One region of the Polaromonas sp. P1_F2 genome, then DNA from elsewhere that is predicted to be linked to it. Evidence: riboswitches for the same ligand, from Rfam matches in the RefSeq annotation. Region 1 holds a riboswitch; the other holds the start of a gene.

Region 1 (9,827 bases):
GATAAGTGCAGGCTCGCCGCAAGACGGTTATTCGATGCTGGCGCAGCGCTACGCCGAGCAGCTCGAGCGCACAGGCGTGCGTGCCGAGGTCGTGTATTCGGACACGCAGAAAGGCTCGCTGGACCGGCTGACGCGGACGAGTGAGACCACCAGCATAGGCTTTGCCCACGGCATCTACGCGAACGCCGACACCCCCGTGCAGGCGCTGGCCGTCGTCGGCCAGGAGCCGGTGTGGATTTTTTCCACCACAGGCGGGCCCTCGTCGCTGGCGCAGGCCAGGGGCCTGCACATCGCGGCGGGGCCGGCTTCGTCCTCGTCCTCCATCGCGGCCAAGCTCATGCTGGCGCACGCCGGCGTGCGGCCCGCGGACGTCCAGTTCGACAATGCCACCGGCGTAGCCGCCGCCAATGCGCTAATGGACGGCAAGGTCGACCTGGTGTTCCAGGCGGCCGGTGACGACTCGCAGGCCGTGCAGCTGCTGACACGCAGCAGCGGCATCCTGCTGCTGGGCGCCGAACACGCCGGCGCGCTGGCCGCCCAGAACCCGCGCCTGCAGCCGCTGCTGCTGCCGCAAGGCGCGATCGAGCTGCGCGGCGACATCCCGCCCAAAGACCTCACGCTGATGAGCCTGCAAACCCACCTGCTGGTGCGGCCCGACGTGCACCCGGCCCTGCAGCGCGCCCTGCTCGACGCCGCCGTCGAGATCCACGAGATACCGAACTTCCTGCAGCGCCACGGCCAGTTCCCGAGCTTTCGCGGCAGCGATTTTCCGCTGTCGCCCACGGCTCGCGCCTACAGCCTGGGCGCGCGCCCCTGGATGGAAACCCTGCTGCCCTACCGCACGGCGCAGTACGCGGAACTGGTGTTCTATGCCATCGGACCCATCCTGGCCATCGCCCTGCTGATGCTGGCGTGGATTCCCAAGCTGTTCGACTGGCGCATCAGCTCGGCGCTGAACCATTTCTACGGCGACCTGAAGTTTCTGGAAAACGACATGGACGAAGTCGCCGCCGACAATCCGATGGCGCTGCGGCAGTTGCTGGAGCGGCTGGACAACATCGAGCGCCAGGTGGTGGCGCTGGACCTGCCTGATGAATTCTCCGAACGCTGGTATACCTTGCGCGAGCACCTGGCGGCCGCGCGTGATCGGTTGCTCAAGCTCAGGTCGCGCTAACGGTACGCCAAAGCGCTGTTCGCACTAAACTGCGGAACACACCGAGGCAGCGGGCTGCGGCGAACAACAAACAACAGAGACAGAGACAAAACACACATGAACATCGTCATCACCGGCGGCGCCGGATTTCTGGGTGCCAGACTGGCCCGCCAACTGCTTGAACAGGGAAAATTTTCCCTTGCGGGTGGCGCGCCGCAAACCATCCAGACCATCACACTGGTCGATCGAGTGGCACCGCCCACATCGCTGGCAGCGGACCCAAGGATTCGCGCGGTGGTCGGCGACCTTAACCAACTTCTCGAAGCCAGCGATACAACATCACAGGTCGTACGCGCTGACGACGCACTCGTGTTCCATCTGGCCGCCGCCGTCAGCGGCGAATGCGAAGCCGACTTCGACCTCGGCATGCGCAGCAACGTCGACGCCACGCGCGCGCTGCTGCAGGCCTGCCGCAGGCTGGGAAGCTCGCCCACCGTGGTGTTCGCGAGTTCGCTCGCGGTGTTCGGAAATTCGCCCGTGCAGCCCCTGCCGCCGGTGATCGACGACAGGACGCTGCCCACGCCGCAAAACAGCTACGGCATCCAGAAGTTCATCGGCGAACAACTGGTGGCCGACTACGCGCGCAAGGGTTTCATACGCGGGCGCAACGTGCGGTTGATGACGGTCAGCGTGCGCCCCGGCAAGCCCAACGGCGCGGCCTCGAGCTTTTTGAGCGGCATGATCCGCGAGCCGCTGGCGGGCCAGCGCGCCGCATGCCCGGTGCCGCGCGAAACGGCCGTGGCCTTGGCCTCCCCGGCGCGAACGATTGAAGGGCTGGTACGCGCGGCGGAGGCCGGTGATGCCGAATGGGGTGCGCGTACGGCGATCAACCTGCCCGCTTTAAAAACCACCGTCGGAGAGATGGCCGCGGCATTGGAGCGCGTAGCGGGCAAAGAGGCCGCCGGCCTGATCGACTGGACGCCGGACCCGGCCATCGCCAACATCGTGGCCAACTGGCCGGCGGTCATAGACGCGGCCCGGGCCCGGGGCCTGGGGCTTCTGCCCGACCCGGATTTCGACAGCATTATTGCGGCCTATTTAAGCGAAAACCCGCGCACCACGCCCTCAGCAGCGACGCAATAATAGGTGTGCATACGGCCGCATGCCGTAGTCGCGGATTTTCTGAACAACGATTATTTTGGAGACACCATGAAAATTTCAAAACTGCTGATCGGCATGGCTTTGGGCCTGGGATTCATAGGGGCGGCGAACGCACAGACCACCATGCGGATCAGCATTTCCACGGCGCAGAATTCACACCAGGGCGTTGCCATCGACACCTTTGCCAGGGAAGTCGAAAAACGCACGGCTGGCCGCTACAAGGTCCAGACCTTTTACAACGGCGCACTGGGCGGCGAACGCGAATCGATTGAAGCCGTGCAGCTGGGAACCCAGGAGCTGGCTTTCTCGTCCACCGGCCCGGTGCCCAACTTCGTGCCCGAGACCAAAATCCTCGACGTACCCTTCCTGTTTCGCGACAAGGCGCATGCACGGGCGGTGCTCGACGGCCCCATCGGCCAGGATCTGCTGATCAAGTTCGACGCCAAGGGCTTCAAGGCGCTGGCCTGGGCCGAAAACGGCTTTCGCCACATGACCAACAGCAAACGCGACGTGAAGCTGCCCGAAGACCTCAAGGGCCTGAAGATGCGCACCATGGAAAACCCCGTGCACATCGCGGCCTACAAGGGCCTGGGCATCATCACCACGCCGATGGCCTTCCCTGAGGTGTTCACCGCGCTGCAGCAAGGCACGGTCGACGGCCAGGAGAACCCGCTGTCCGTGATCATGTCCGCCAAGTTCGACCAGGTGCAAAAACACCTGTCGCTGACCGGCCACGTTTATTCGCCCTGCATTTTTGTGATGAACAAGGCGTCCTTCGACAAGCTCAGCGCCGCCGACAAGACCGCCTTCGTCGATGCGGCCAAGGAGGCCACCAAGGCCAACCGCGCGCGCGTCGACCAGGACGATGCCAACGGCGTGGCCGAGCTGCGCGCCAAGGGCATGACCGTGATCGAGAACGTCGACAAGTCCAAATTCGTGGCCATGCTGGCGCCCGTCAATGCCGATTTCGAGAAGCAGTTCGGCAAGGCGAACATCGACGCCATCCGGAACTACAAGTAAGTGCAAGGCACGCGGGCCGCCGGCCTCCTGCCCGGCCTGTGCGCCTTTTTTCACCGAACGCGCCCGCAGGCATCACACCGGCGGGCGCTTTCCATGTACCGGCTCTTCCCTCTTCCCCCTTCTCCATCGCGCCCCATGAAACAAGCCTTCCTCACATTTGAACGCTGGACCACCGGCTTCTCCATGCTGGTGGCCTGCCTGATGCTGGTCATCGCTTCGGCGCTCGGCATGTTCCAGATCGTCACCCGCTTCGTGCTGGAACAGCCCGCCGAGTGGAGCGAAATCCTGATCCGCCTGAGCCTGATCTGGATGGTGTTCATGGGCATCCCCATGGCCTTCCGGCAGGGCGCCATGGTCAGCGTGGACGTGCTCTACCGCTGGAGCCCGCCGCGCATCCGGCGTGTGCTGGACTGGTTTGTCTGCCTGGCCGCCCTGGCGCTGGTCGCCGTGATCGTCTGGTGGGGCTGGGACTATTCGCTGCGCGGCCGCGTGCAGTCCATGGCCGGCCTGGAGTCGGTCTCGATGTTCTGGGGCTATGTGGCCATGCCCGTGGGCGGCATGTTCTGCGTGATCGGCATCATCGGCAACCTGCTGGATCCGCAACGCAACGAACTGGAGACGGCTCAATGACGGGAGTAATGATTTCAACGATGGTGCTGTGCTTTGCGCTCACCGTCTCGGTGGCCGTGTCCATCGGCCTGGCCTCCATCTTCGGCATCCAGGCGTCCAATGCCAACATGCTGATCTCCGTCAAGGAGATGTTCTCCTCGATCAACAAATTCCCGCTGGCCGCCATCCCCTTCTTCATCCTGGCCGGCAACCTGATGGAAACCGGCGGCATCTCGCGCCGGCTGGTCGAGTTCGCCAAAAGCATCGTGGGCGGCGTGCAGGGCGGCCTGCCCATGACTTGCGTGCTGACCTGCATGATTTTCGCGGCCGTCTCCGGCTCGTCCGTGGCCACCACCTTCGCCATAGGCGCCATCCTGATACCGGCGCTCATCAAGCACGGCTACCCCACGGCCTACGCCGCGGCCCTGCAGGCCACCAGCGCGGAGCTGGGCGTGATCATTCCGCCATCCATCCCCATGATCCTCTACGGCGTGAGCGCCGAGGTCTCCATCGGTGAACTTTTCATCGCCGGCTTCGGCCCCGGGCTGCTGATAGGCTTCGCGCTGATGCTGTTCGTGCACCTGTACTGCCGCTGGAAGGGTTGGGGCAAACAGGATGGCGACGGACGCCTGAGCTTCGGCAAGGCGACCTGGCAGGCCGGCTGGGCGCTGCTGATGCCGGTGATCATCCTGGGCGGTATTTACGGCGGGATTTTCACGCCGACCGAGGCTTCAGCGGTGGCCGTGTTCTATGCCCTGGTCGTCGGCATTGTGATCTACCGCGAGATCAAGCTGGCGGACCTGTATGTCATCCTGCGCAAGTCGGTGATCTCCAGCGCGGTAATCATGTTCATCATCGCCAACGCCGGGCTGTTCGCCTTCCTGATCACCCGGGCCGGCGTGCCGGACGCCATAGGCCACTGGCTGCAGGAGGTGCTGAAGTCGCCCGCCCTCTTCCTGCTGGGTGTCAACGCCGCGCTGTTCATCATCGGCATGTTCATCGAGACCAGCGCCGCCATCATCGTGCTGGCGCCCATCCTGGCGCCGGTGGCGGTGCACTTCGGCATAGACCCGGTGCACTTCGGCCTGGTGATGGTGGTCAACCTCGCGCTCGGCATGATCACGCCGCCTTTCGGCGTGAACCTGTTCGCGGCCTGCACCGTCGCCAGGATATCGCTGGACCGCATCGTCACCCACCTGCTGCCTTTTGTAGCGGTCATATTGGTTTGCCTGATGGTGATCACTTACGTACCGCAACTCTCGCTGGGCCTGCGCGACCTGGTCTACGCCAAATAGCTTTTTTTCAGGCAGGGTTTCACGGTGTTGTCATCTGTAGAGGTAATGCTCAGGTTTTCATTTCAGGATGAAATCCATGCAGCTCCACAAAACCGACCGTGCCCGCGCCGAGCTCAAGCCCGGCGTGAGAACGCTAGGCCAGCGCGAGCGCACCCTGCTGCTGATGGCCGACGGCAGCAAATCGGCGCAGGACTTTCGCCCGCTGTTTGACGGCGACGGCGAGGCCATCGCCCTGCGCCTGTTGCGCGAAGGCTTTCTGGAAGCGCACCCGGGAAAAACCTCCCCGCCCGCCGCAGCGCCTGCACCGGCGCCTGTACCCAAACCCACGCCGGCCCAGTTGCAGAACTTCCCGAGCCCCGAAACCACGCAGGCCATCCAGGTTTCGGCCGACCAGTTTGAAGGCAAACGCTCGCTCGCCACCACCCGGATGTTCCTGTTCGACATCTGCGAGCGCATGTTCGCCCGGCGCGACCCGGTGATGGCCGAGCGCTTCCGCGAAGCGCTGCGCAACGCCAAGGACCGCGACAGCATGCTGGCCGCCTCGCGCGAAATGATCGAAGAAATCGAAAAAATCGCGGGCCACGAGCGTGCCGATTCCATCAGCGAGCGCATCGCCATGCTGCTGCCGCAGCACCAGGCGGCTTGACCGGGCCGACGGCAGCATCCGTTACACTTGCCGGGGTCAGGAGAGAGTTTTCCCAGCGAAAACCGCCGAAGGCGCACGTGCACCCCGGGGCAACCCTTTTTGGTGCACTGAACGCTCAGGCAAAAGGACTGGCAACCGCCCTGCGGCGCACCACGCGGCAAGGCGTTCCCTACTGGAGAGAGGCCGTTTTCAAAGCGGCCCACCGAAGGAGCAAGCCCGCATCGCCGGGTGAATCTCTCAGGTAAAGTGGACAGCAGGGGCACCCATGGATTTAGAACCTGTTTGCCCCCGGAGAATGCCTTGTCCGATTCGTCCACCTCTTCCGCCGCCCCTGAAACCCTGCTGAAAACACCGCTGCACGAGCTGCATGTGGAGCTTGGCGCGCGCATGGTGCCCTTCGCGGGCTATTCCATGCCGGTGCAATACCCGGCGGGCCTGATGGCCGAGCACCTCCACACACGCCAGGCCGCCGGCCTCTTCGACGTGTCCCACATGGGCCAGTTGCGCCTGGTGGGCGCCGATGCCGCGGCGGCGCTCGAATCGCTGATTCCGGTCGACGTGATCGACCTGCCGGCCGGCAAGCAGCGCTACGGCCTGCTGCTCAATGACGCGGGCGGCATCATCGACGACCTGATGTTTTTCAACCGCGATTACGCGAACGGCGGCGACCTATTCGTCATCGTCAACGGCGCCTGCAAGGTGGGCGACATCGCGCACATCCAGGCAAAAATCGGCTCGCGCTGCGAAGTCATTCCCATGCCCGAGATGGCGCTGCTGGCACTGCAGGGCCCGCAGGCCGTCAATGCGCTGCAGCGCCTGGCGCCCGGTGTCGAAAAACTCGTGTTCATGACCGGCGGGCGCTTCAGCGTCGCCGGCTGCGACTGCTTCCTCACACGCAGCGGCTACACCGGCGAAGACGGTTTTGAAATCTCCGTGCCTGCCTCGCAGGCCGAGACGCTGGCGCGCGCACTGCTGGCCCAGCCCGAGGTCAAACCCATAGGCCTGGGCGCGCGCAACTCGCTGCGCCTGGAAGCAGGCCTGTGCCTCTACGGCAACGACATCGACACGACGACCACGCCGGTCGAAGCCAACCTGAACTGGGCCATGCAAAAAGTGCGGCGCACAGGCGGCGCGCGCGCCGGTGGCTTCCCGGGCGCGGACAAAATCCTGGCGCAACTGGCCGACCCCGCTACGCTGGCCCGCAAGCGCGTGGGCCTGGTGGCGCTGGAGCGCGTGCCCGTTCGCGACCACACCGAGCTGCAATCCATTGACGGCACGCCTATCGGCGAAGTCACCAGCGGCCTGCTGGGCCCCACGATCAACCAGCCGGTCGCCATGGGCTATGTGAAGCCCGAATTCGCCACCCTGGGCACACGCGTCAACGCCATCGTGCGCGGCAAGCCCGTGCCCATGGAAGTCGCGGCCATGCCTTTTGTCCCCAACCGTTACTTCCGCGGCTGACCCCTGCCATCCCCACCCCTTAACCCCTGGAGATTCTCATGACCGTCAAATACACCGAAGACCACGAATGGCTCAAGATTGAAGGCGACATCGCCACTGTCGGCATCACCGTGCATGCGCAGGACGCGCTGGGCGACGTGGTGTTTGTGGACCTCCCCGCCGTGGGCACGACCTTCGCGCAAAAGGAAACCGCCGGCGTCGTCGAGTCGGTGAAAGCCGCCGCCGACGTCTACATGCCCGTGAGCGGCGAAGTGACCGCCATCAATGAAGCCCTGAAGGACGACCCATCGCTGGCCAACAGCGACCCCATGGGCGCCGGCTGGTTCTTCAAGATCAAGCTGTCCGACCCTTCGCAGCTCAGCGCGCTGATGGACGAGACCCGCTACACCGCTTTCTCGGCCTGATTTTCTTCCGATCCTTTTTTCTGTTTTCTGACTCCTGGCTGCCAAGCCTGACACGGGACCCGACATGTTGATGCAAACCGCCAAGCCCCTGGGCGACCTTGAAAACCCTTCCGAATTCATCGCGCGCCACATCGGCATTGACGAGACCGACGAAGTCCACATGCTCAGCATCGTGGGCTCGGCCTCGCGCCGCGAACTGGTCGAAGGCATCGTTCCGCGCTCCATCGCGCGCAGCACGCCCATGGCCATCCCGGCCCCGGTCACGGAAGCCGCCGCGCTCAAGCAGCTGAAAGCCATCGCGGGCAAGAACAAGGTGTTCAAGAACTTCATCGGCCAGGGCTACTACGGCACCTGCACGCCGGGCGTGATCCTGCGCAACATTCTCGAGAACCCCGCCTGGTACACGGCCTACACGCCTTACCAGGCCGAAATTTCGCAGGGCCGCATGGAGGCGCTGATCAACTTCCAGACCATGGTCTGCGACCTGACCGGCATGCCGATCGCCAACGCCTCCATGCTCGACGAGGCCACCGCCGCCGCCGAAGCCATGACCCTGGCCAAACGCAGCGTCAAAAGCAAAAGCAACGTCTTCATCGTGGCCGGTGACTGTCATCCGCAGACCATCGAGGTGATCCAGACCCGCGCCAAACCGCTGGGCATTGAAGTCAAGGTCAGCACGGCGTCGGCCACCCTGCCCCTGCTCATGGCCGAAGGCGACTACTTCGGCGTACTGGCCCAATACCCGGCCACCACCGGCAGCATCCATGACTTGCGCCCGCTCGCGGGCCAGGCCCACGTCGACGGCGCCGCCTTGTGCGTGGCGGCCGACCTGCTGGCGCTCACGCTGCTGGCCCCACCCGGCGAATGGGACGCCGACATCGTGCTGGGCAACACCCAGCGCTTCGGCATGCCCATGGGCAACGGCGGGCCGCACGCGGCCTACCTGGCCTGCCGCGATGAGTTCAAACGCTCGCTGCCGGGCCGCCTGGTCGGCGTCAGCGTCGACAGCCACGGCAACCCGACCTACCGCCTCGCGCTGCAGACGCGCGAGCAGCACATACGCCGCGAAAAAGCCACCTCCAACATCTGCACCGCGCAAGTGCTGCCGGCCGTCATCGCCAGCATGTACGCGGTCTACCACGGCCCGCAAGGCCTCAAGCGTATCGCCGAACGCGTGGCCGCCTACACCGCCGTCTTCGTGCGCGGCCTGCAGGAACTCGGCTATGAGATCACCAACACCGGCGCCTTTGACTCCGTGACGGTGAAGACCGGCGAGGCGACCAATGCAATCGCCGAGCGCGCGCGCCAGTCCGGCGCCAACCTGCGCTTTCGCCTGAACAACCACCTGGGCGTGTCGCTGGACGAAACCACCAGCCGCAAGGACATCGAGCTGCTCTGGTCCTTCTTCGCCAAGCCCGGCCAGACGATTCCCGTGGTCAGCGCTTTCGAAAAAGGCGTGGAGTCGCTGATCCCCGCCGACCTGCGCCGCACCACGCCTTTCCTCACGCACCCGGTCTTCAATACCCACCATTCCGAAACCGGCATGTTGCGCTACATCCGCATGCTGAGCGACAAAGACCTGGCACTGGACCGCAGCATGATCCCGCTGGGCAGCTGCACCATGAAACTCAACGCGACCAGCGAGATGATTCCCATCACCTGGCCCGAGTTCGCCAACATTCACCCCTTTGCGCCCGCCGAGCAGTTGCAGGGTTATGCCGAGCTCGACAAGCAGTTGCGCGACTGGCTGTGCCAGGCCACCGGTTATGCCGGCATCAGCCTGCAGCCCAATGCCGGCTCGCAGGGCGAATACGCGGGCCTGCTGGTCATCAAGGCCTTCCATGAAGCCCAGGGCCAGGGCCACCGCAACATCTGCCTGATCCCCTCGTCGGCCCACGGCACCAACCCGGCCAGCGCGCAGATGGTGGGCATGACGGTCGTCGTCACCGCCTGCGACGCGCAGGGCAACGTCGACATGGCCGACCTCAAGGCCAAGTGCGAACAACACAGCGCCAAGCTGGCCTGCGTGATGATCACCTACCCCAGCACGCACGGCGTGTTTGAAACGCAGGTGAAAG
Region 2 (9,827 bases), on a different contig from region 1:
GGTGTCGTTGCCGGGCAGCTGCTTCTTCAGCGTGGGCGAGAAGCTGTAGCTGAACGAGCACTTCTTGACCCTGGCCTGCAGCTCCGGCGACACCTCTTTGTTCATTGTCCAGGTTTCCGTCATGAAAGGCGGGCTTTCCCAGATCGTGCGTATGCTCGATCCCTTGACGTCGCCCTTCACGACCATGCGCTGGTACAAATCGCTGGCCACCGCCGCGGCGGGGTAAAAGCCGTGCATCACGCCCGTCACCGAGCGCTCATGGCCGTTCGAGAAAACCACCTCGTAGTCCTTGTCCGGCGTCAGGCCCAGGGCCGGGAACAGCGCGCGCGGCGCCAGGTTGCCCGAGTTGGAGGTCGGCGTGGTGTGCGCGATCTTCTTGCCCACCAGGTCCTTGGGTTCCCGGTACGGGCTGTCGATACGCGTGATCAGGATCAGCTTGTAGGAATTGCGCTGGCCCGTCGCCTTGTTGCCTGGCACCGCGAAAGGCGCGGCCTGCCCGGCGGTCACCATCTGCGCGGCCAGGCCGGGGTTCACTTGCCCGATCTGGGCCTTGCCGGTCGAAAGCGCCTCGATCAGCTCCTTCTCGCCCAGGATGTCCACGTTGCTGGTGCGCTCCAGCGAGTCGCCCTGGGCGTTCTGCAGCTCCACATTGGCGCAGCGCGACAGGTGGCTGAAGTAGTCGCCCCACAAGGCCATGGTTTCGGTCTTGCCGTAGGTTTTGGGCATGGCCACCACCATTTTTTCGCGCGGGCCTGAAAATTTTTCGGCCGCCGGCGCTGCGGCGGCTTTGGCCTTCTTGGTCTTGGCCGGCGGATTCGGGTCCTCGGTTTGTGCCACGGTGGAACCCAGTGCCAGGACGGCACCCGACAGCACAGCCACATTGCGCAAATAAACCATCATGTTGATCACCCCCAAAAGTCAATGAATTAGCCGCAACTGCGGAAAACACGGCAGCGAGGCCGTTCATGCAGTGTGCTCCCAAGTTAACTTTTACTTACAGATCGACTGACGCTGAAGGGACATAAAGCGGGAATACCCCGGGCGATCCGTGGTTTTTTCGCCGAAAAAGGGCGCACCAAGGTAGCGCGCAAAGCCCATTTCCTGATAGGCCGATGTTACAAATTCCACCCGGCGCTCACGGCGCGCGACGCGTCAATCTTGCCGAGCAGCCACTGCAGGCCGGCCAGGTGCTGCTGGTCGTGGCTGCACAGGTAGTGCACCAGGCTGCGCAAGGTCAGCGCGCCGTAGCCTTCGAATTCCGCCCTGCGGTCCAGCTGCTGCGGTGTGACAGCCGACAGCATGGCCATGGTTTTGAGGCGGGCCGCCCGGAACGCCGCCAGGGCTTCCCGCGCGTCGGCTGTTGCGTAGTTGCGCTCTTTCTCGAGCTCGTAGCCATCCAGCGACACGAGTACCGGGTTGGTCTCGGTGAGCGTGCGTTGAAGCCGCACGTGGTAGCCGTCGATCTCGATGTCCCTGACATGGCAGACCTGGCCCAGCGCCGAAAAGGTCTCGCTCGGGATGCCGTCCCACGACGAAGGCCTCCAGTCGCTGTGGCTTTCGGGAATGGCCGCGTAAAACTGCTCGAGCTGGCGCGGGAAGTCCGCCATCGCCTGCAGGGTGGCGGTATTCAAGGGAGCGCTCATGGCTTGTCGCTCCGAACCGAAGGCCACAGCAGCGCCTGCGCCACGATCACCCGCTCGCCATTGAAGGTCGCCGCTGGTGAGCCGTGAAGCTCGTAGCCCAGCGCCAGCATCTCGCTGACCCGGTGGCAAAAACTCGCGTCATCCGGGCCCGTGAGGAGGCGGTAGGTGGGAAGACCGTCGGGAGGCGTGGTGGCGGGTGAGGTCATGGCGGCGGGCGGCGAATGAACGGAGGGCGATATTACCGCCTCCGCTCATCTGCTGCAGGGTGAGGTCGGTCGGCGGGTTGGTGGGCGGGACGTCGGATGGCGGCTAATGGTTTTGCTCCTTCCCCCGCTGGGGGAAGGTGGGGATGGGGGCTGGCGGTCTTGGCAAATGCGAAAAGCGCTTGCCCAATCGCTGCTGGCCCCCACCCCTGCCCTCCCCCAGAGGGGGAGGGAGTAAGAGGGGGAGAGGTCCTCAGGCCGGCTTCGTTGATGACGCGGGCCACGATGGTCTTGAGGTCGGCGCCCGCCTGATCAGGCCTTCACCATCCCCGGCAATGCCATCACCCGCCCCGGCGCCGGCATGCCGGTAAAAGCAAAGTCCACCTCAGGCACGCGCCCGCTCACGATGTCGGCAATCGCCGCGCCCGAGCCGCAGGCATGCGTCCAGCCCAGCGTGCCGTGGCCCGTGTTGAGGAACAGATTGGAGGTTTTGCTTTTGCCGATGTAAGGCACGTTGCTCGGCGTCGCCGGCCGCAGGCCGGTCCAGAACTGCGCGCCTTCGCCGTCCGTCATCTCCGGGAAGAGCTGCTTCACGCGACGCACGATGGCCTGGCAGCGCACCAGGTTCAGTTCGGTGTTGTAGCCGTTGAGCTCCGCCGTGCCCGCGATGCGCAGGCGATTGCCGAAGCGCGAGAACACCAGCTTGTACTCGTCGTCCGTCAGGCTCACCTGGTAAGACGCAGCTTCGTTGATCACCGGCAGCGTCACCGAATAGCCCTTGGCCGGGTAGATGCGCAGGTTCTGCCCCAGGCGTTTCGCCCACGGCGCGCTGAAAGCGCCCAGGCACATCACATAGGCATCGGCCTTCAGCATCTCGACGCGCCCGCCCGCCTCGCCGAGGCCCCCGGCGACCAGCACGCCCTCCAGCTGCCCGCCGCCGGCCAGCACGTCCAGGATGTTGGTGTTGTAGAGAAACTTCACGCCGGCCTGCTCGCAGCGCGCGGCCAGCGCGGCGGTGAAAGCCTGCGCGTCGCCCGACTCGTCGCTGGGCGTCATGCTGCCACCCACAATGCTGCTGCGGCATTGCGCCAGCGCGGGCTCAATCGCCACACACTCGTCGGCGGTTTTCATGTCGAGTTCGCAGCCGTGCTCGCGCATGATGCGCGCCGGCTCCTGCGCCGCGTCGTACTCGGCCTGGCTCGTATAGAAATGCAGGATGCCTTGGGTCCGCGCGTCGTATTGCAGGCCCAGTTCGGCGCGCAGTTTCTGCAGCGCGCCGCGGCTGTACATGCCCAGGTTGACGATCTGCCGGATGTTCTGCGCGGTGCGCGCCGGCGTGCAGTTGCGCAAAAACTCCAGGCCCCACAGCCATTGGTTCACATCGGCCCGCAGCCGGAACAGCAGCGGCGCGTCTTCCCGCGCCAGCCACTGCAGCACCTTGAGCGGCGCACCCGGGTTGGCCCAGGGCTCCGCGTGGCTTACGGAAATCTGCCCGCCGTTGGCAAAGCTGGTTTCCATCGCGGCCGCGCCGCGCCGCTCGATCACCGTGACCTCATGCCCGCGCTGCGCCAGATACCAGGCCGTCGTGACCCCCGTGACACCCGCACCCAAAACCATGACTTTCATGGCGATTCCTTTTTCAAGCAGAAATTACAGTTGCGCAAGTGCAATGCCTTGAGGGGTGCTTGAGTCCAAAAAGAATCATGGCAACCGCCAGGCCATCACAGGCTTGCGGCCGCTTCCACTGTCCTTGGTACCTGAGAGATTCAGCCGCTACTTTCGCAACGGCCTTGCTCCTTCGGTGCGCCGCACCTTGCATGCGGCGTCTCTCCAGACGGCTGTGTGTTTCCGGGCAGTACGGGACCTGAGCGATTATGGAAGTTTGCGCCTTCGGTGGCCGCCCCTGGGGGCAGCGCTCTCCTGCTTGAACGGTCTGAATTTACCACCGAAGCCGCATTTGCCAAACGCAAATCCGGCATCCAGTACAGGTCCAGCGGGTTGATTCAGCAGCTTAATAGTAGGCAATAGGGTGGTGGGCGTTCAGCCTTCACACACCGAGCGCACAAACGCGGCCTTGCCTTCGGTATAGGCCTCGCGGTCACCCGGGTGCCGGGCCGCCAGCTCCGCCTTGAGCGCCGCATAACGCGCCGCCAGCGCGGCATCCGCCCTCAGCGCATCGCGAAAACGCAGGCGCTGCGCCCACACCGGGCCGCCATGCACCACCAGATGCAGGTGGTGCGTGCGATGCCCGCCGGCCCAGCGCATCAACCACTGGCGGTCGGCCAGCGTGGCATTAAATTCGGCCGAGGCCGTGTAGCCCTCGGCGCACAGCGGCCCCACCAGCGCCCTGGCCGCCGCCATCGAAGCCACGCCGGCCAGGATGTCGATCACCGGCTTGGCGACCAGCTCCGGCACGGCCGTGCTGCCTATGTGCTCAATGGCGATCAAATCATCGGGAAACAGCGACAGCAGCCGCTCGCGCTCGGCCTCGAACAGGCCGGGCCAGCGCGGGTCGTAGGCCCGCAGTGCCACCTCCTCGTGAATGGCGGCCTGCAGCGACCCGGCGTCCGTCATGGCGTTATCAGGCCCTAACGCAGCGCCACCACCGCCCGGCGCGCCAGCACCAGGCGCTCGTCCAGGTAGGCTCCGTAAAAATCCGGGATCGCCGCGCCCACCAGCGGCTCGGCCAGCTTCTGTCCTTGCGGGCCCAGGAACAGCACCGTGGGCGTGAAAGTCGCCTTCCAGGCCCGGGTCTGCGCAGCCGCGGTCGTGGCCTTGCCGTCAAAACCCGTCAACGGCGTGCGGCTGTCGCTGAAATTGAGCTGCCAGGCCTCCAGCCCGGTTTCCTGGCGCGCGGGCAGCAGGTAATTGCGCCGCACCAGTTCGCAATAAGGGCAGCCGGGCAGGGTGACCAGCAGCACCAGCGGCTCGCCGCGCGCGGCGGCCAGCCCGGCCGCCTCCGGCAGCGAGGCCGGCACCGGCAGCGCGCTGTCCTTGGCCTGGGCCTGCAGCGGCCAGGCCAGGCTGCCCGCCAATGCGGCCGTGAAACCGCGTCGGCCCACCGCCTTCATTCGGCGCACTCCAGCAGGATGTGCGCCAGCGCCGCCGGCTCGGTCACCATCGGGTCGTGGCCGGTGGCGAGGTCTACTACCCGTGAATTCGGCAGCCAGGCGCCACCCCAGAAGGCAGGGTCGCGCACGCGTAGCCGGCTGGGCGTGATGGTCGCCAGCGCCGGCTCGGTGCAGCTCACAAAGGTGCGCGGCACGGCCGCCACGCGCTTTACGTCAAAATCCAGCGGCGCCTGGTAGGTGTTGCCCGGGTGCGGCGTCTGCCGGCGCTGCACCCAGTCGTGGTCGGCGCCCTGCAGGCCGAACACCTCCGGGTCGGGCGGCGCAAAGCTGAAACAGGCCGTGGCCTGCGCGCTCGCCATGCGCTTTTGCTGCGTGGCCGCGTCGTGCGTGCTGCTCCAGCTTTCGCCCGGCTGCGGCACCACGGCATCGACATACACCAGGTGCTTGAGGCGCCCGCCCATGCGGTCGGCCACGGCCGTGCCTATCATGCCGGCGTAGGAATGTACGGCCAGCGTCACCTCGTGCAGTTCCTCGGCCTCGATCAGGTTGATCACGTCGTTGATGTGGGTGTCGAGGTTGACGGCCGGCGACAGCAAATGGGCCCGCTCGCCCAGGCCCGTCAGCGTCACCGCAAAAGCCTTGTGGTGGTCCAGCTGCAGCACCTGCGCCACACGCCGCCAGCACCAGCCGCCATGCCAGGCACCGTGCACCAGAACAAAATTGTGTTTCATCGCGCCACCTCTTTGAATCAGGTCTTTGTATGGGCTTGCCGCGTCAAATCGCCTTGCCGCCCTTGAGTTCAGACAGCTTCGCGTCGGAATAGTTCAGCAACTCGCGCAGCACCTCATCGGTGTGCTGGCCCAGCAGCGGCGGCGGCAGGTCGGTGCGCACCGGCGTCGCACTCAGGCGCATCGGGCTGGAGACCAGCTTCAAGTCGTCCTTCACCGGGTGATGCCACTCGGTCACCATGCCGCGCGCTGCTATCTGCGGGTCGGCAAACACCTCGGCCAGGCTGTTGATCGCGCCGCAAGGCACTTTCGCCGCCTCCAGCGCCGCCAGCCAGTCGGCCTTGCCGCGCGTCTTCATCACCGCTTCCAGGATCGGCACCAGCTGGCCGCGGTTCAGCACGCGGTCGCGGTTCTTCGCGAACAGCGGGTTGGTCGCCAGCTCGGGGATGTTCGCCACCGCGCAGAACTTCGCATACTGCGAGTCATTGCCCACGGCCAATATCAAATGGTCCTTGCTGCCGTCACCGGCCGGTGCGACTTCAAACACCTGGTAGGGCACGATGTTCTGGTGCGCATTGCCGGCCCGGCCCGGCGCCTTGCCGCTGACCAGGTAGTTGGCGCCCAGGTTGGCCAGCATCGCCACCTGGGTGTCCAGCAGCGCCATGTCCACCTGCTGGCCCTCGCCGGTTTTTTCGGCATGGCGCAGCGCAGCCAAAATCGCCACCGTCGCATACATGCCCGTCATCAAATCCGCCACCGCCACGCCGACCTTCTGCGGCCCGCCGCCCAGGTCGTCGCGTTCGCCCGTCACACTCATCAGCCCGCCCATGCCCTGGATCGCGTAGTCATAGCCTGCGCGGTCCGCATAAGGCCCGTTCTGGCCAAAGCCGGTGACCGAGCAGTACACCAGGCGCGGGTTGATGGCTTTGAGCGAGGCATAGTCCAGCCCATAACGCGCCATGTCGCCGACCTTGAAGTTCTCCACAAACACATCGCAGTGCGCCGCCAGCTCCCGCACCAGCGCCTGGCCCGCCGGCTGGGCAATGTCGCAGGTCACCGAGCGCTTGTTGCGATTCGTGCCCAGGTAATAAGCCGCCTCGGTGTCCGCGCCCTGCGCGTCTTTCAAAAATGGCGGGCCCCAGGTCCGCGTGTCGTCGCCGCTGCCCGGCCGCTCGATCTTGATCACGTCGGCCCCCAGGTCGGCCAAAGTCTGGGTGCACCAGGGGCCCGCAAGCACGCGGGAGAGGTCGAGGATGCGGATGCCGTCTAAGGAGTTCATGGGGACATTTTGCCTCTAGCGCTGGGTAAGCTTCCTCTGATTGAAGGAGGCGATGCCCGGGACCATAGCCTAATATCCCAGGCTTGGCTTCACAACAACCATCCCTATGCCTGAACAAAACCCCTATGCCCCACCCCAGGCGCAAGTCGCCGATATCGACCAGCTGGTGACTGGCGAGAATGCGCCCGCACTCTGGAACCCCAATGCCGCCGCCAGCTGGAGCCTGCTCTTTACCCCGATTTTTGGGGCCTACCTTCACATGCGCAACTGGGAGGCGCTCGGGCAGCCGGAAAAAGCCGCAAGATCGAAGAACTGGATGATTGGAAGCATTGTCTGTGCCTTGCTTCTTGTCATCATTCCATTCTTCTTGCCGGAATCGAAAGGCGTGGACGCACTTGGACGAGCGTTCGGCTTTGCGCTGCTGATCACCTGGTATTACGCCATCGGCAAGTCGCAGCAGGCATTTGTCCTGGGGAAATTCGGGAAGGCCTATCCGCGACGTGGCTGGTCCAAGCCTTTGCTGGCGGCGGTCGGGGCCGTGATAGCCATGTTTGTGGTCGTTTTTGTTGCGGCGCTTGTCATGGCTATGGTCGATCGTCAATCTTGACGACCGGCGGGTTTTGGCCGGCGAGGCGGGTACAAGCAGCATCGTGAAGAATCTCTTTGTCATCGCCGCATTGGTTTCGATACCCATCCACGCTTTTTCGGCCGGTATTCCAGAGTGTTTTGTTGGACGATGGAAGTCCGACGAAGCGTTGACGCTGGAAGACATGCGAAAGCATCCCGAGGTCACCGAGAAGGCCAGGGCAATCTTCGAGAACAAGTTCTTTGGGAGCTTGGTTCTGGTCTTTGGGCCTCGCTATGGCGGTTGGTACCTTGAAGGAGAGCAGACACGCGCGGATATCTCCTTCGAGAAGTTCGACGTCGTGGAGCGCGGAACGGACTGGGTCACTTTGCGGAGCTATATATGGGAAGTCGAGCAGCATCAGCAATGGTTCTGCGAAAGCGGCCGGATCTACACGCACGTAAGCAGGTGGGAGTTTCGCGAATATTTTTCTCCGTTGCCGTGACCGGAAACTCTCTTCCAGAGTCAGTCACATACAAGGAAATCATCTTGACTACGACATTGCTTAGGCTCGCTGTTTCAGGCGTCATGCTTTTCGCGCCAATGCTGGCATCGCAGGTCAACGCCCAGGAACCCGGCATCGCGAAATCCGCACCCGCACCCGCACCCGCATCAAATGCCCTTGATACCCCAGGACCCGGTTGTGTCGGAAAAGAAAAACTTACCAACAAACTGACTCCCGTCGACCTTTACAGGGGCATTTCCAGTTGTATTGAGCAGGAGAAATTTGAACCGGGTGTCTTCATGTACGCCATGGCCGGTGCGTATGGGCGATTCGACACACTCAGGGTCGCTGACGAGTCAGCACATCAAGCCGCCAAAATTTTGCCCATGCTTGCCTTCGAGTCGGGGAGCAAGGACAAGGTCGCGGCCTTCAAGGCCCAAGTGGGTCAGATTCTCGGCAACGACGCAAAGCGCGCGGGCTATTGCTCGGAAGTTGAACGTATCGGCCCCCCGGCTTACTTTCCTTCCTACATGGTGCAGCACGGCCTTGGGGCTGTGACGGGAGCAAAGAACGGCGAGGCAGCGCTGGTCCCTTCTTTCAATCCCGAAATCGCCTGGAAAAAGGCCGTCGTGGGGTACCTGCAATGCCCGCCGTTGAAGTAGCGGGCGGTTTGCCTCTCCGTGGGCAGTCTCGCTTTCTGCGCACATGAGCTGTGCAAAGCTATCCCTCAGGTTCTTGCGGTCTAAATTACATTGGATTCCCCGCCGATGATCTACAAATTTCACTTCCGATGGTTGGTCTTGTACCTTGCTATTGTTACCGTGGCCGTTGGCACGCTCGGAATGTGGTATTTCGCGTCTTACTCGACTTCTCATCTCCAATTAGCGCCGGGCGCGAAGATCACATTCACCGCGTTTCGCTTGACCCCTCAGAGCGCAACAATGTCGATGTACTTTCACAGGGTGTTCGGTGAGCTCAGGAACGAGCTCGGAAAGTTTCCCTCGCACTCCACGGAGAAGGGCAACTGGTCCTTCCCGGAGCCGGGAGAGTCTGTCAGGCTCTTGATTGAAGGTGGTGGTGTTCGAACTGTGTACGAAGCTTTGCCGGCGCAACCTGCTGATATGCATCATTGGCGCCGACAGATCGTGCCTTTTGTCGATGACGGTGATCCGAAAAAAGTCCCGTGGCCGCCCGATGAAAAGTCCATGCCAATACTCGGATGGGGCTTCACAACATTTTCTGTGACGGTCCTGGAAGTTGGCGCGCCAATTGCAAACGAGCGTGTGTCGGTCTCCCTGCATTCCGCAATTGCCAATCGTCACGAAGGGTCGCTGTACGACGTTCTCCTGGTGTTTCGGTTCTGGCACATTTTTGCGTTGATCCTGGGCGGATGGGCGCTACTTCTTCAGTCCATCGATAACAAAGCCAGACGTGCAGCCCGTGAAACCTGACAGGTCAATCGGTACGGGCCCACAACAGCGTCTCCAAGTTAAACCGCAGTCCTTCTCCCTCTGGGAGAGGGTTGGGATGAGGGCTGTTGGTCGGTGTCGCACCACCGCCTGAATCCATCCGAGCAAGAAGGTGAGCGAGTAGCTTGCGGGGTTGAAAGAAAGCACTGCACTCCTTCGATTGGAGGATGGGCCGAACTCGAGGGAGGCCTAGAATTTGCCTGTGACAATCGCAGGTTAGGTCGCACATGGAGTTAAGCCTTGAGCGCCTGGCAAGAAAAACTATTCATTTGGAGGAGACATAAAGATGTGGGAATCTCTTGGCTTTCGCGAAAGTCCATACAACACCAACCCTTTGCTACCTCGGGCAGAAGATATTGACCTC

Evidence for each region. A riboswitch is a leader RNA that binds a small molecule or an ion and turns the genes downstream of it on or off. The one in region 1 is predicted to bind glycine.
Region 2: another riboswitch for glycine. It lies ahead of AC1D0O_RS22965 (D-amino acid dehydrogenase); the one in region 1 lies ahead of gcvT (glycine cleavage system aminomethyltransferase GcvT).

What each region holds. Positions count from the first base shown of each region.
Region 1 covers NZ_JBFUBN010000009.1:14,026-23,852, reverse strand. The annotation lists gene AC1D0O_RS17515 (TAXI family TRAP transporter solute-binding subunit) at 1-1,174, shown strand, start outside; gene denD (D-erythronate dehydrogenase) at 1,271-2,296, shown strand; gene AC1D0O_RS17505 (TRAP transporter substrate-binding protein) at 2,363-3,334, shown strand; gene AC1D0O_RS17500 (TRAP transporter small permease) at 3,470-3,964, shown strand; gene AC1D0O_RS17495 (TRAP transporter large permease) at 3,961-5,238, shown strand; gene AC1D0O_RS17490 (hypothetical protein) at 5,315-5,884, shown strand; glycine riboswitch at 5,912-6,025, shown strand; glycine riboswitch at 6,047-6,148, shown strand; gene gcvT (glycine cleavage system aminomethyltransferase GcvT) at 6,185-7,345, shown strand; gene gcvH (glycine cleavage system protein GcvH) at 7,384-7,749, shown strand; gene gcvP (aminomethyl-transferring glycine dehydrogenase) at 7,814-9,827, shown strand, end outside.
Region 2 covers NZ_JBFUBN010000015.1:89,010-98,836, reverse strand. The annotation lists gene phnD (phosphate/phosphite/phosphonate ABC transporter substrate-binding protein) at 1-900, opposite strand, end outside; gene AC1D0O_RS22975 (DinB family protein) at 1,116-1,631, opposite strand; gene AC1D0O_RS22970 (DUF1737 domain-containing protein) at 1,640-1,849, opposite strand; gene AC1D0O_RS22965 (D-amino acid dehydrogenase) at 2,159-3,472, opposite strand; glycine riboswitch at 3,582-3,690, opposite strand; gene AC1D0O_RS22960 (GrpB family protein) at 3,887-4,420, opposite strand; gene AC1D0O_RS22955 (thioredoxin domain-containing protein) at 4,435-4,917, opposite strand; gene AC1D0O_RS22950 (alpha/beta fold hydrolase) at 4,914-5,648, opposite strand; gene AC1D0O_RS22945 (CaiB/BaiF CoA transferase family protein) at 5,692-6,924, opposite strand; gene AC1D0O_RS22940 (hypothetical protein) at 7,031-7,531, shown strand; gene AC1D0O_RS22935 (hypothetical protein) at 7,575-7,994, shown strand; gene AC1D0O_RS22930 (hypothetical protein) at 8,039-8,656, shown strand; gene AC1D0O_RS22925 (hypothetical protein) at 8,762-9,445, shown strand; gene AC1D0O_RS22920 (hypothetical protein) at 9,750-9,827, shown strand, end outside.